One region of the Aliivibrio logei genome, then DNA from elsewhere that is predicted to be linked to it. Evidence: predicted binding sites of a transcription regulator. Region 1 holds the regulator's gene; each other region holds the start of a gene.
What was found. Region 1 encodes CRP, which controls carbon source genes, mostly activating them, when cyclic AMP is high. Its sites were predicted from a motif close to TGTGANNNNNNTCACA; they were not measured.
Positions count from the first base shown of each region.

Region 2: recB (exodeoxyribonuclease V subunit beta) is a predicted target of CRP. The motif match lies at 2,308-2,323, and genes of this name have one in related genera.
Region 3: A6E04_RS12295 (CTP synthase) is a predicted target of CRP. The motif match lies at 2,279-2,294, and genes of this name have one in related genera.

Region 1 is NZ_MAJU01000006.1:127,044-131,340, reverse strand. It holds gene astD (succinylglutamate-semialdehyde dehydrogenase) at 1-705, shown strand, start outside; gene A6E04_RS03770 (DUF1338 domain-containing protein) at 718-1,512, shown strand; gene crp (cAMP-activated global transcriptional regulator CRP) at 1,605-2,237, opposite strand; gene A6E04_RS03760 (OsmC family protein) at 2,483-2,884, shown strand; gene hslU (ATP-dependent protease ATPase subunit HslU) at 2,958-4,292, opposite strand.
Region 2 is NZ_MAJU01000011.1:311,901-316,197, forward strand. It holds gene recB (exodeoxyribonuclease V subunit beta) at 1-2,194, opposite strand, end outside; gene recC (exodeoxyribonuclease V subunit gamma) at 2,499-4,297, opposite strand, start outside.
Region 3 is NZ_MAJU01000012.1:53,241-57,537, forward strand. It holds gene A6E04_RS12285 (flagellin) at 194-1,327, shown strand; gene mazG (nucleoside triphosphate pyrophosphohydrolase) at 1,427-2,251, shown strand; gene A6E04_RS12295 (CTP synthase) at 2,382-4,022, shown strand; gene eno (phosphopyruvate hydratase) at 4,099-4,297, shown strand, end outside.

The DNA of each region.
Region 1 (4,297 bases):
ATTTCCAAGTCCTTTGGTGAGCAAGAGGCCGCAATTTATACGATTATTCAATCGGCATTTATTAGTGCAGGCCAGCGTTGTACTTGTGCCCGTCGTTTGTATGTTCCTACAGGTAAGGCGGGAGATGAGTTATTAGTTCGTCTCGTTGAAGTGGCAAAAACCATCGTGGTTGATCAACCTTTTGCCGAGAATACGCCATTTATGGGACCACAAATCTCAGTCGCAGCAGCAGAGTTTATTCTCAACGCTCAGAAGAATTTACAAGATTTAGGTGGGGAGTCTCTACTTGAAGCAAAAAGCCTAGGTCACGCCTTTGTTTCTCCGGGGATTATCGATGCTACTAACGTTGCTGAATTACCCGATGAAGAATACTTTGGACCATTGCTACAAGTCGTGCGTTACGAGACATTAGAAGAAGCGGTAGAGCTTGCTAATGACACTCGCTATGGTTTATCTGCGGGTCTAGTATCGACGGATGACAGTGAGTGGGAATACTTTGTAGAACACATTCGTGCAGGTATCGTTAATCGCAATCGTCAATTGACAGGTGCGAGTGGTGATGCGCCATTTGGTGGCCCAGGTGCATCGGGTAATATGAAGCCGAGTGCGTATTATGCGGCAGATTATTGTGCTTATCCAATGGCATCGATGGAAGGTGACGCGTGTGAAATTCCTGCACAATTATCTCCAGGACTAACTCTTTAAGAGGTAACGAGTATGAATAATGTGAATTCTTTATTTTCGGCACTATGGCAAGATTATGTCGTTCGTCTATCTCCTTCTGCTGGGAAGGTTCGACAATTACTGTCTGGCGGTGACGAGATTATTAATGATCACATCGCACTAAGAACGTTTAATCTATCTAAAGTGGGTTTATCTACGTTAGCGGCGCCATTTTTAGCGATGGGCTATAAAGCGTGTGATGAATATGAGTTTGTTGCTAAAAAATTAAAAGCTCAACATTTCGAACATCCAGATCCAAAAGTGCCTAAAGTGTTTATTAGTGAATTATTAGTTGAGGAACTTTCTGTTCAGGCTCAAGATATTATTCATAAATTAGTTAAACAAGTGCCTACCCACTATTTTGTTAGTAATGACTTTTTGTCTTCTGGCCGACCTTGGTCATTAAGTTATGAAGAGTACGAAACGTTAGCAAAAGAAAGTGAATACGCTTCTTGGTTGGCGGCTCATGGTTATGGGGCAAATCATTTTACTGTGTATGTTAATCAGTTGGATGGTTTTGATAGCGTGGTGGATGTAAATCAACATCTTCGAAAAGCGGGTTTTTCTATTAATGAAGTTGGTGGAGAAGTAAAAGGATCTCCTGAGGTTCATTTAGAGCAGTCCTCAACGATGGCTGATAAAGTAACCGTAAACTTTACTGAGGGTGAATTTGACATTCCGGGTGGTTTTTATGAGTTTGCCAAACGTTATGCCTTACCTACAGGGGAATTATATCAAGGGTTTGTTGAGGCTTCTGCGGATAAGATTTTTGAAAGTACCGATGGGTAATTTACGTTTTTACGTCTTTAGGTCGTAAAGTCTACTCATAAAAAAACGCAGCTTATGGGCTGCGTTTTTATTTGTTTATGGTTATCGTTAAATTAACGAGTGCCGTAAACTACAATTGTTTTACCGTGTGCTGAAATCAAGTTTTGCTCTTCAAGCATCTTCAAGATACGACCAACAGTTTCACGTGAACAACCTACAATTTGACCGATCTCTTGACGAGTGATCTTAATTTGCATGCCGTCTGGGTGAGTCATTGCATCTGGTTGTTTAGCTAGATTCAGTAGAGTCTGAGCGATACGGCCTGTTACGTCTAGGAATGCTAAATCACCCACTTTTTGGCTAGTGATTTGTAGACGAGTTGCCATTTGAGCAGAAAGACGCATCAGAATGTCTGGGTTTACTTGAATAAGTTGACGGAATTTCTTGAATGAAATTTCAGCGACTTCACAAGGACTTTTTGCACGAACCCATGCTGAACGTTCTTGGCCTTCTTCAAACAAACCAAGTTCACCAATGAAGTCACCTTGGTTAAGGTAAGAAAGGATCATTTCCTTTCCTTCTTCATCTTTAATCAGTACAGCAACAGAACCTTTTACGATGTAGTAAAGAGTCTCAGCTTTTTCACCCGCGTGAATCAAAGTACTTTTTGATGGGTACTTATGAATGTGACAATGAGATAAGAACCACTCTAATGTTGGATCTGTCTGAGGTTTACCTAGAACCATACTTTATACTTCCTCTGCGTTTGCCAAGTAGGCGATGTCCATTTTAAAATAACTGAGCCAAATATCAGTTTGGCCTATAGAATATGGTTATCGGAACAAGGCTGCATGTTCGTTGAGATAATTGATAAAATAATACCCTGTTTCGCAATCGATTTCTTGACTTTGATCGTATGAATAGTGCGACCAAGGGCACAATTTCGTGAAATGGATCACGAGTTTTCCTTTTATGTTGTAAAGAGGCTTTTATGAATGCTGAAGTTAAATGGATTGATGGATTTACTTTCTTAGGTCAATCACAATCTGGTCACTCTGTTGTTATGGATGGTAATGGTGGAGAAAAAGCACCAAGCCCGATGGAATTGGTATTAATGGCGGCGGGAGGATGTAGCTCTGTTGATGTGATTGATGGTCTGAAATCAGCCAATCAAGCGGTCACGGGTTGTGTCGCTAAGCTATCAAGTGCTCGTCGAGATGTGGCACCAAAATTATTTACTCACGTAAATATTCATTTTGAGATAACAGGGAATAAGCTTGATCCTACGATCGTGGAAAGAGTGACGGCAGATTCTTTACAGAAATATTGTTCAGTGTGTTTAATGCTTGGCTCGGGTATTGAAATGACTCACAGCTGGGAAATCATTGCGTAATTACATTTGAAAAAATTAATGTAAAAAGGCCCGATTCAGTGTTGAATCGGGCCTTTTTTAAAAGGGGGTATGATTACAAAATGAAGCGACTTAAGTCTTCATTTTCAATTAATTCACCTAAACGAGAGGTTACATAAGCGTCATCTACCGTTAAGCTGTCACCGCCTTTCTCTGAAGCATCATAAGAAATTTCTTCCATTAGACGTTCCATTACGGTGTGCAAACGACGAGCACCGATGTTCTCTGTCGTTTCATTAACTCTAAATGCAGACTCTGCAATACGACTAATACCATCTTCAGTAAATTCGATATTGACATTTTCAGTCGCTAATAGAGCGATGTATTGCTCAGTTAGTGAGGCATTTGGCTCGGTTAAAATACGCTTAAAGTCATTTGCCGTTAGCGCTTCTAGCTCAACACGGATCGGTAAGCGACCTTGTAATTCAGGGATCAAATCGGATGGTTTCGCCATTTGGAATGCACCTGATGTGATGAATAGCATGTGATCAGTTCTAACCATGCCATGTTTCGTGCTTACTGTGCTGCCTTCCACTAATGGAAGAAGGTCACGTTGAACGCCTTCGCGAGATACATCACCAGATTGAGAATTTGATCCTTTGCAGATTTTATCTATCTCATCAATAAAGACGATGCCGTGATTTTCTACGTTAAATATGGCTTGTTCTTTTAGCTCTTCAGGGTTGACTAATTTAGCGCCTTCTTCTTCAGCAAGGGCTTTAAGCGCATCTTTGATTTTCATCTTGCGCTTTTTCGTTGTTTCGCCACCAGATAGGTTCTGAAACATGCCCTGAAGTTGGTTCGTCATTTCTTCCATGCCTGGAGGAGCCATGATTTCGACACCCACTTGAGGTGCAGCAACATCAACGTCAATCTCTTTATCGTCTAATTTTCCTTCACGCAATTTCTTACGGAAAGATTGACGAGTGCCAGAGTCATTATCACCTTCTTCATTCTTACCCCATGCATCGCGAGCGGGTGGTAATAAAATATCAAGGATACGATCTTCAGCTTGCTCTTCAGCGCGGAATTTTACTTTTTCTACCGCCTGTTGATGTGTCATTTTGATCGCGACATCGGTTAAATCACGAATGATGCTGTCGACTTCTTTGCCTACATAACCGACTTCTGTGAATTTAGTCGCTTCTACTTTAATGAACGGTGCATTGGCCAGTTTTGCTAAACGACGAGCAATCTCTGTTTTACCGACACCTGTAGGTCCGATCATTAAAATGTTTTTAGGCGTTACTTCTGCGCGTAATTCTGGTTGAAGTTGCATTCGACGCCAGCGGTTACGTAATGCAATGGCGACTGATCGTTTTGCTTTATCTTGACCAATAATATGGCTATCTAATTCGTGTACAATTTCACGAGGAGTCATTTCAGACATGGGTA
Region 2 (4,297 bases), on a different contig from region 1:
CATTAGGTTCAGAAATCGCATCAGATAACCAACGTAACAATCCATAATCACTGTCGAGGGTTTGGCTTGTTTGTTGTAATAATTCACCAATATGAAGTAAATCGGTTAAGTGACGTTCACCGACATTTTCAGCCAGTAAACGCTCAGAAATACCTTGTTGAGTAATAATTTGATGCAACATAGGCATGATGCCACGTTGTAACCAGTGTTTACGGTAGGCACGGAACTCATTAACGGCTAATTCCCACTGCATTTCGTCAACATTAAATTGATGTAGTTGATCGGCCGTATAAGCAAACAAAGACGAGGCTAATGCAGAACGAACCGCTCGTGCATCCGTTGGCGTCATTGCAGCCTGCAATAAACGCAAAATGTCTTTAGCTAATGGCGAAGAAAACACACTGTCTCGGTTCGACAAATAAACACTGGCAATACCCTGTTTTGATAACGCTTCTCGAACCAATTTCCCTTCTTTACCAGTACGAACCAGTACGGCAATATTCCCAGCTTTAATCGCTTCTTTTTTCTCTCCATTTTGTAGGTGCGCAGACCCTTGTTGAGATCCGGTCAAAATGGTTTGAATTTGCGCCGCCGTCGATTCAGCCATAACTCGTTGGTAATTGCCTTTGTTTATCGGGTTACCATCTTTGCTTTCTTGTAACCAAAACGTCATTGCTGGCTGAGTTTGATTATCTAACGACCACGATTTCTGCTCTGCATTTTTTGGGTTATATTTCACCGGATAAAACGGAATATCATCATCGTATAAAAACGGTTGTTTACCATGCTCAAAAATACGATTTACTGACGACACCATATCGGCAGTTGATCGCCAGTTAGTATCAAGAGTGTAGTGATCCGCCACTTGGCGACGAGCCTGAATATACGTAAATATATCTGCGCCACGGAAAGCATAAATAGCCTGCTTTGGATCGCCAATCATGAACAAACCACACTGTGATTGATCTTGATAGATGGTATTAAAAATAGAATATTGAAGTGGATCGGTATCTTGGAATTCATCAATCAAGGCAATTGGGTATTGCTCGCGGATCTTTTCTAGCAGTAAAGCGTTCTCTTGATTTTCGGTTGCAGCCGACAATTGAGTCAGCAAGTCATCAAACGATAACCAGTTCTTCTGCTCTTTTGCTTGCTGCAAGGTGTCTCGACAGCGATGAATGGCTAAAGATAACAATGGCTGTTTTATTTCTAATGGCTGCGCTAAAAAGTCATCAATTAATTTAAATACTGCGTGTTCTGGTGCTTCGCCTTTTTTGGTTTTATCAATTAATAACGATTGAGAAAACTTTTCTAATTTGTCATGAATTTTCAGCGAAGTCGTTGGGTTACTTGCCCATACTGACACTTGCTCTAACCAATTTGGTAAATTCTTTTTAGTGTAACTACGTTTATCAACACCTGAGCCTGAAATTAAGGCTTCAAAATCGGCACAATGCTCTGACCATTGTTTTTTTAATCCATCAATACGAGCAATGCCCTGCTGACAGAACTCTTCTAGTGAGTTTTCTAATGGCTCAACCGTTAAATGCTTTGGGACACCAGTAAGACTATTGCCCATATCACCTAATAATGCAGAAGGGCTTGGCCAGCAATCATAAACACTTTCAGCCACCATTTTTGGCAGATGATAAAAACTACGACGCCAAAAATCTGCGGCCACTTGGTGCATTAATTTGGCTTGGTCGGTGACAAATTCACTTTCGAACTGGGCTCCAGATTCAAAGGCATTTTGCGTTAGCATACGCTGACAAAAACCATGAATGGTAAAGATTGAGGCTTCATCCATACTGCGTTCAGCATTCAATAATATGTGTGCTGCCGACTTATGATCAGAAATAGCCGCTAATAACGGGTCAATAACGGGATCGCCACTCTCATAATCACTTTTATGCACAGCACGAGCAAACGCTAAACGAGCATCATGGATCTTAGCTCGAATACGTTCTCTTAATTCTGCGGTTGCGGCTTCCGTAAAAGTCACTACCAGTATTTTATCTACGGTTAATTCTTCACTATGGCGACTGTTCTCATCACCATGCCCTAATAGTAAACGTAGGTATAAACTGGCAATGGTAAAGGTTTTACCTGTACCTGCGGAAGCTTCAATTAAACGTGTCCCATGTAAAGGAAACGTCATTGCATTCAATTGATTTGGAGCTGCGATTGTCGTCATCGAACATCACCATTTTTATTTATCATCAACACTCTGTTTTTACAGACTATTTGTGTGACCCATATCGTAGTTCATTAGGAACAACGATAATAAAATTAATAAAGCGACCAATGTGAGATCTTTCTCACGGTTCACTTTTTCTGCTTTGTTACACTCAGCGCCACTTACAAAGAGCCCATTAAATGTGCATTTGTATTAAAGGATTCGGTCAACCTCTGACCTGTGGCCGTACAGCGAACGCCCTACACTAAAAATGATTTACTGGCGGCCACCCTACTCTTACCAATAACAACTCTCTTTTTTATTACAGCTTTTCTTTCTCACTATGCAATAACGCATCGTGTAATACTGTTTTGGCATTATCAAAAATTTCCTGACCAAATTCATCATTCCATTCTGGCCACATACGCATCACGTAATCACTACGGTTTTCGCCAGCAAAAAGTTTCCCGCCATAAAAAGCCCCATTGTATTCATCTGCCATTTTTTTCAGTGCTTTTTCATGAGTTTCTTCATCGTCATTCCACACACCTTTTTTATCAATGTGTGTTTCTAGCCCGGCCAACGCCGCTTTTGGTAAATAAGGCAGTGGCGCACAGTTACCAGAAATATAAAGGCTCAATATAACGTCTAAATGTTGATACGCTTTTTCTGTTTCGATTGGCTCAAAATGATAAATCGCATCGGTGCCAAACAGGTGAGTAAACTGTTGTTGCTTCATCGCACACAAACAAAGGTGATCAATCCACGTTGCTAGGATTTCATGTGAACGAATTTTACCCCCACGATAACGCAGCATTCCCGCTTGATAACGCTGTTTTAGCCAGCCTTGCAATTCCATTTCACCATGAGGAAAAGTAAAGCGTAAACGCACTTCTTGATCCTCTAATGGTGATGTCGTTAATGGCTGAATATGAGCCACTAACTCTTTTACCGTGTTCACTTCTTTGTCTGCCGCGATCTCACCAAAGCTACCAATAGGTAATTTTCCTTGCGCTTTTTGTTGCTGATAAAACTCACGACTTAGTTGAGATACTTGGTTAGGATCATCATAGGCCAATAACTCTTCTAGCAATTCTGATTTCATTCCATAACCAGTACGACCATCAATAGAAAACGGTTCATCATCTTCAACTCGACTCTCTACCGTTTCAAAAAATACTTTTAAACCACGGTTAAAGAAATAGGCGACAGGTAAGCGCCAAAAGCGTTGTAGCTCTGTTAATTCAAGCTCTTTTGATTCTGGTGCAAACACTAAAGGTTCAGTTTGGAATTCTGGCGCAGATTTTCCTTCCAGTTTTGCGGTTGGTAGCCATTCACTGGCATAACTGGTGTTATCCCCCACAAAACTCTGTTGGCTATAAGGAACCAAAGGATGTTCTATTGTTAATTTTTTAACTAAGCGTTTAGCTGACTCTTCAGGGTTCAGATCACTATCGCCATCTAGACAATAACTTTGCTGACAATACTCAAGCAGTTCACTCACCAAAACAGAAGGGGCTTTTTCTGTGTTATCTCGAATAGAGCGACCTATATAGCTGAGATAAAACGCTTTATTCGCCGATTGCAGTGCTTCTAAAAATAAATATCTATCATCATCTCGACGAGAACGGTCACCCGGCTTCATTCGTTTCTGCATTAAATCGAAACCTTCAACTGGCATGGTTCGCGGATAAGACCCATCCGTCATACCAAGTAAACAGACCACATCAAATGGAATTGAACGCATTGGCATTAAGGTACAGAAATTCACTTGTCCCGCTAAGAAACGCTGACTTGCTTTGCCACCAGATAAATTATTTTTTAGGTAATTATTAATGATCGCTGTTGAAATTGGTGCTTCAAAGCCCGCATCTTCTAAATTTTCTTCCAGTTTTTGCAATTGATCTCGAATACTTTTAACGACCAGCTCACCTTCTAATTCGACAAGTAAAAAATCGTCCATTAGTTGGTTAATAATGGTGCGCCATGCATTAATGGTTTGCGCTTGGCCTAGGATGATCTGATAAGTCAAAAGCTGATCAATAAAGTGCGCTAAGTTACCTGCGATTTCGGCATTCATGCCTTGCACTTGTTCGTAGCTCGCCATGCCTTCAAATAAAC
Region 3 (4,297 bases), on a different contig from region 1:
GATGTAGATTTTCTTTAAGTTATTGATAATTAAAACAGATAAAAAATAGAGCCGAATATTAGCGATGATATTCGGCTTTTTTTTATAAAAATTATTCAAGTTCTGAAACTTCGAGCCGTAAATAAATGTATCAACGATGAATTATAGGCTTCAATCCTATAACAATAAATGAAGCCGACCCGGAGCAAGAACTATGTCAATTTCAGTAAATACAAATATCTCAGCAATGACAGCGCAACGTTACATGAATAATGCAACAGCTGCTCAAGCGGATTCAATGGAGAAATTGTCTTCAGGTTTAAAAATCAACAGCGCTGCTGATGATGCTTCTGGTCTGCAAATTTCAAATCGTATGACAGCACAAACTCGTGGTTTGAATGTTGCTGTTCGTAATGCCAATGACGGTATGTCGATAGCTCAAACTGCTGAAGGCGCAATGAAAGAAACAACAAATGTTCTTCAGCGTTTACGTGATTTATCACTACAATCTTCAAATGGTTCAAACACCGATGCTGACCGTGATGCAATGCAAGAAGAGGCAAGCTCACTAACGGATGAATTGAATCGTATCGCTGAAACAACATCGTTTGCAGGAACTCGTTTAATTAATGGTGAGTTTGGTACTAAGTCATTTCAAATTGGTGCGGATTCAGGCGAAGCCGTTGCGATGACATTAAATAGTATGCGAGCAGATGAAGCGACGATGGGCGGTAAATCTTATTTTGCAGAAGAAGGTCGTGACATTAACTGGACGGTAGGCAAAGAGAATACGCAATTTAATGTTCAATATAATGATAAAAATGGTAATGAACAAAAAATCAATATTGCCGCAAAATCGGGTGATGATATTGAAGAGTTGGCTACTTACATTAATGGCCAAACAAATGAGTTAAGTGCTTCTGTTACTGAAAAAGGTGTTCTACAAGTATTCATGTCTGGTGAGACTATCTCTTCTCCATTAACCTTCAGTGGCTCTCTCGCTAATGAGTTGAAAATGGGTGGGGAATCAGACGATACCGTTGCTTCTATGAATCTGACGACCGTTGGTGGAGCTCAGCGTTCTATTGATGTGATTGATGCAGCATTACAATATGTTGATGGTAATCGTGCATCACTTGGTGCGTTTCAAAATCGTTTTGAAAGTGCAGTAAATAATTTAACCAACATCAATGAGAATATTTCTGACTCAAACAGTCAAATTAAAGATGTTGATTTTGCTAAAGAAACGACAAACTTAACTAAGAATCAAATTTTAACTCAATCAAGTTCTTCGATTCTAGCCCAAGCAAAACAAGCGCCGACGGCAGCACTGGGTTTATTAAAGTAAGCTTTCTAAATGCCTTTTAGTTTAAGGCGAATGTATTTTTGAAAAAGCGGTGACTATAATGGTCACCGCTTTTTTGTTTTTAATCACAGGAAAATAGGTATGACAACCCCAAATAATATGGAACAGTTACTTTCAATTATGACTCAGTTAAGGGATAAGAAATCTGGTTGTCCGTGGGATCAAAAGCAAACCTTTGATTCTGTTATTCCTCACACCATAGAAGAAACCTATGAAGTAGTGGATGCAATTCATAAGAAAGATTGGGTTAATTTAAAAGAAGAACTTGGGGACCTATTATTTCAAGTTATTTTCTACTCTGAAATAGCAAAAGAAGAGCAGTTGTTTGATTTTAGTGATGTGGTAGATACATTAAATGAAAAGTTGATCCGTCGTCATCCACACGTTTTTGGTGATGAAGTCCTTTCTACGGATGATGAGATTAGTGCTAATTGGGACAAAATAAAGCAACAAGAGCGTGCAAATAAACAGGAAAGTGACCCAGGGTCTAAGATTGGGAATGACAGTATTTTAGATTCAATTCCTACCGCCTTACCTGCATTATTAAAAGCCAATAAAATACAAAAACAATGCTCAAAAGTAGGGTTTGACTGGAATGAACTGCAACCGGTTGCTGAAAAAGTGAATGAAGAGGTCGCAGAGGTTTTAGAAGAGGCGATAAAAAATCCACGGGATGAAAATAAAGTAGAAGAAGAATTAGGCGATTTACTTTTTGCTACAGTAAATTTAGTTCGCCATTTAGGAAAAAATCCAGAGCAAGTGTTATGCAAAGCAAATGATAAGTTTGAACGCCGTTTTCGTCAAATTGAAGCGAACATCGCTAAAAAACACAAAACTTTGCAGCAATGTGATTTAAATGAACTAGACTCTGAGTGGGAAAATGTGAAGCGAAGTGAGCGGAATTGATTTGGAGCAAAAAATAAATCAATTAACTGTGATACTTTTCACGTTGTGGCCATAAAGCGGTTCTGGTATATTCATTTCCCGTCCAGATAAAATCCATTTTATTCCTCAATACACCAATTTCAGGTAACGTATGACGACGAATTACATTTTTGTAACTGGCGGGGTTGTATCCTCTCTAGGTAAAGGTATTGCAGCAGCATCATTAGCAGCTATTCTTGAAGCTCGTGGCTTAAAAGTCACTATGATGAAGCTTGACCCATACATCAACGTTGATCCAGGCACAATGAGCCCAACTCAACACGGTGAAGTATTCGTCACGGAAGACGGCGCAGAAACTGATCTAGATTTAGGTCACTACGAGCGCTTCATTCGCACCAAAATGACTAAACGTAATAATTTTACGGCTGGTCGAGTTTACGCTGATGTTCTACGTAAAGAACGTCGCGGTGACTACTTAGGTGCAACTATCCAAGTTATCCCTCATATTACGAATGCGATTAAAGAACGTGTTATTTCTGGCGCTGCAGGCCATGATATCGCACTCGTTGAAGTTGGTGGCACAGTTGGTGATATTGAATCTCTGCCATTCATGGAAGCGATTCGTCAACTTGCTGTTGAGCTAGGTCGTGAACACACAATGTTTATGCACTTAACACTTGTTCCTTACTTGGTTGCAGCAGGCGAGCTTAAAACTAAGCCGACTCAACACTCAGTAAAAGAGCTACTGTCTATTGGTATCCAACCAGATATCTTAGTTTGTCGTTCAGATCGTGTTATTCCAGCAAACGAACGTAAGAAAATTGCTCTTTTCTGTAATGTACAAGAAAAAGCAGTTATCTCAATGAAAGACGTAGATTCAATCTATAAAATCCCACAATTGATCCGAGCGCAAGGTACTGATGATTTAGTGTGTCAACGCTTTGGTATTACCGCTCCTGCCGCTGATCTTTCTGAGTGGGAACAAGTAATTTATGAAGAAGCGAACCCGACTGGTGAAGTTACTATCGGTATGGTTGGTAAATACATTGAATTACCAGATGCTTACAAGTCAGTAAACGAAGCATTAAAACATGCGGGCTTGAAAAATCGCTTGAGCGTCACTATTAAATATATAGATTCACAAGATGTTGAATCTAAAGGTACTGAAATCCTAGAAGGTCTAGATGCAATTCTAGTTCCTGGTGGTTTTGGTGACCGTGGTATTGAAGGTAAGATCCTTGCTGCTCAATACGCTCGTGAAAATGCAGTACCATATTTAGGAATTTGTCTGGGTATGCAAGTTGCGCTAATTGATTACGCGCGTAACGTTGCTAATATGGAAGGGGCTCACTCTTCTGAATTCTCTAAAGACACTAAATTCCCAGTTGTTGGTCTAATCACAGAGTGGATTGATGGCGACGGTAATGTTGAAGAGCGTACTGAGAAATCAGATCTAGGCGGTACAATGCGTCTTGGTTCTCAACTATGTCATCTTGCTAAAGGCTCTAAAGCTCGTGAGCTTTACGGTAACGCAACAGTTGAAGAGCGTCATCGTCACCGCTATGAAGTAAATAATAATTTACTTCCGCAGCTTGAAAAAGCCGGTCTTAAGATCTCTGGCTTATCTGCTGATAAGAAGCTTGTGGAGATAATTGAAATCCCTAACCACCCATGGTTTGTGGCTGCTCAATTCCACCCTGAATTCACATCAACACCTCGTGATGGACACCCATTATTTGAAGGTTTTGTTAAAGCAGCAGGCGAAAATGCCCGCGGTGAATTCGAAAAGTAATAGGATTTACGGGTAGCTGTCCAATGTTGTGGCAGCTATTTTTAGCTTTTAAATTAAAGAAAATAGAGGAAACACAATGTCTAAGATCGTTAAAGTTCTAGGTCGTGAAATCATCGATTCTCGTGGTAACCCAACAGTTGAAGCTGAAGTTCATCTAGAAAGTGGTTTTGTTGGTATGGCTGCTGCTCCATCTGGCGCATCTACTGGTTCTCGTGAAGCTCTTGAGCTACGTGACGGCGACAAATCTCGTTTCCTAGGTAAAGGTGTTCTTAAAG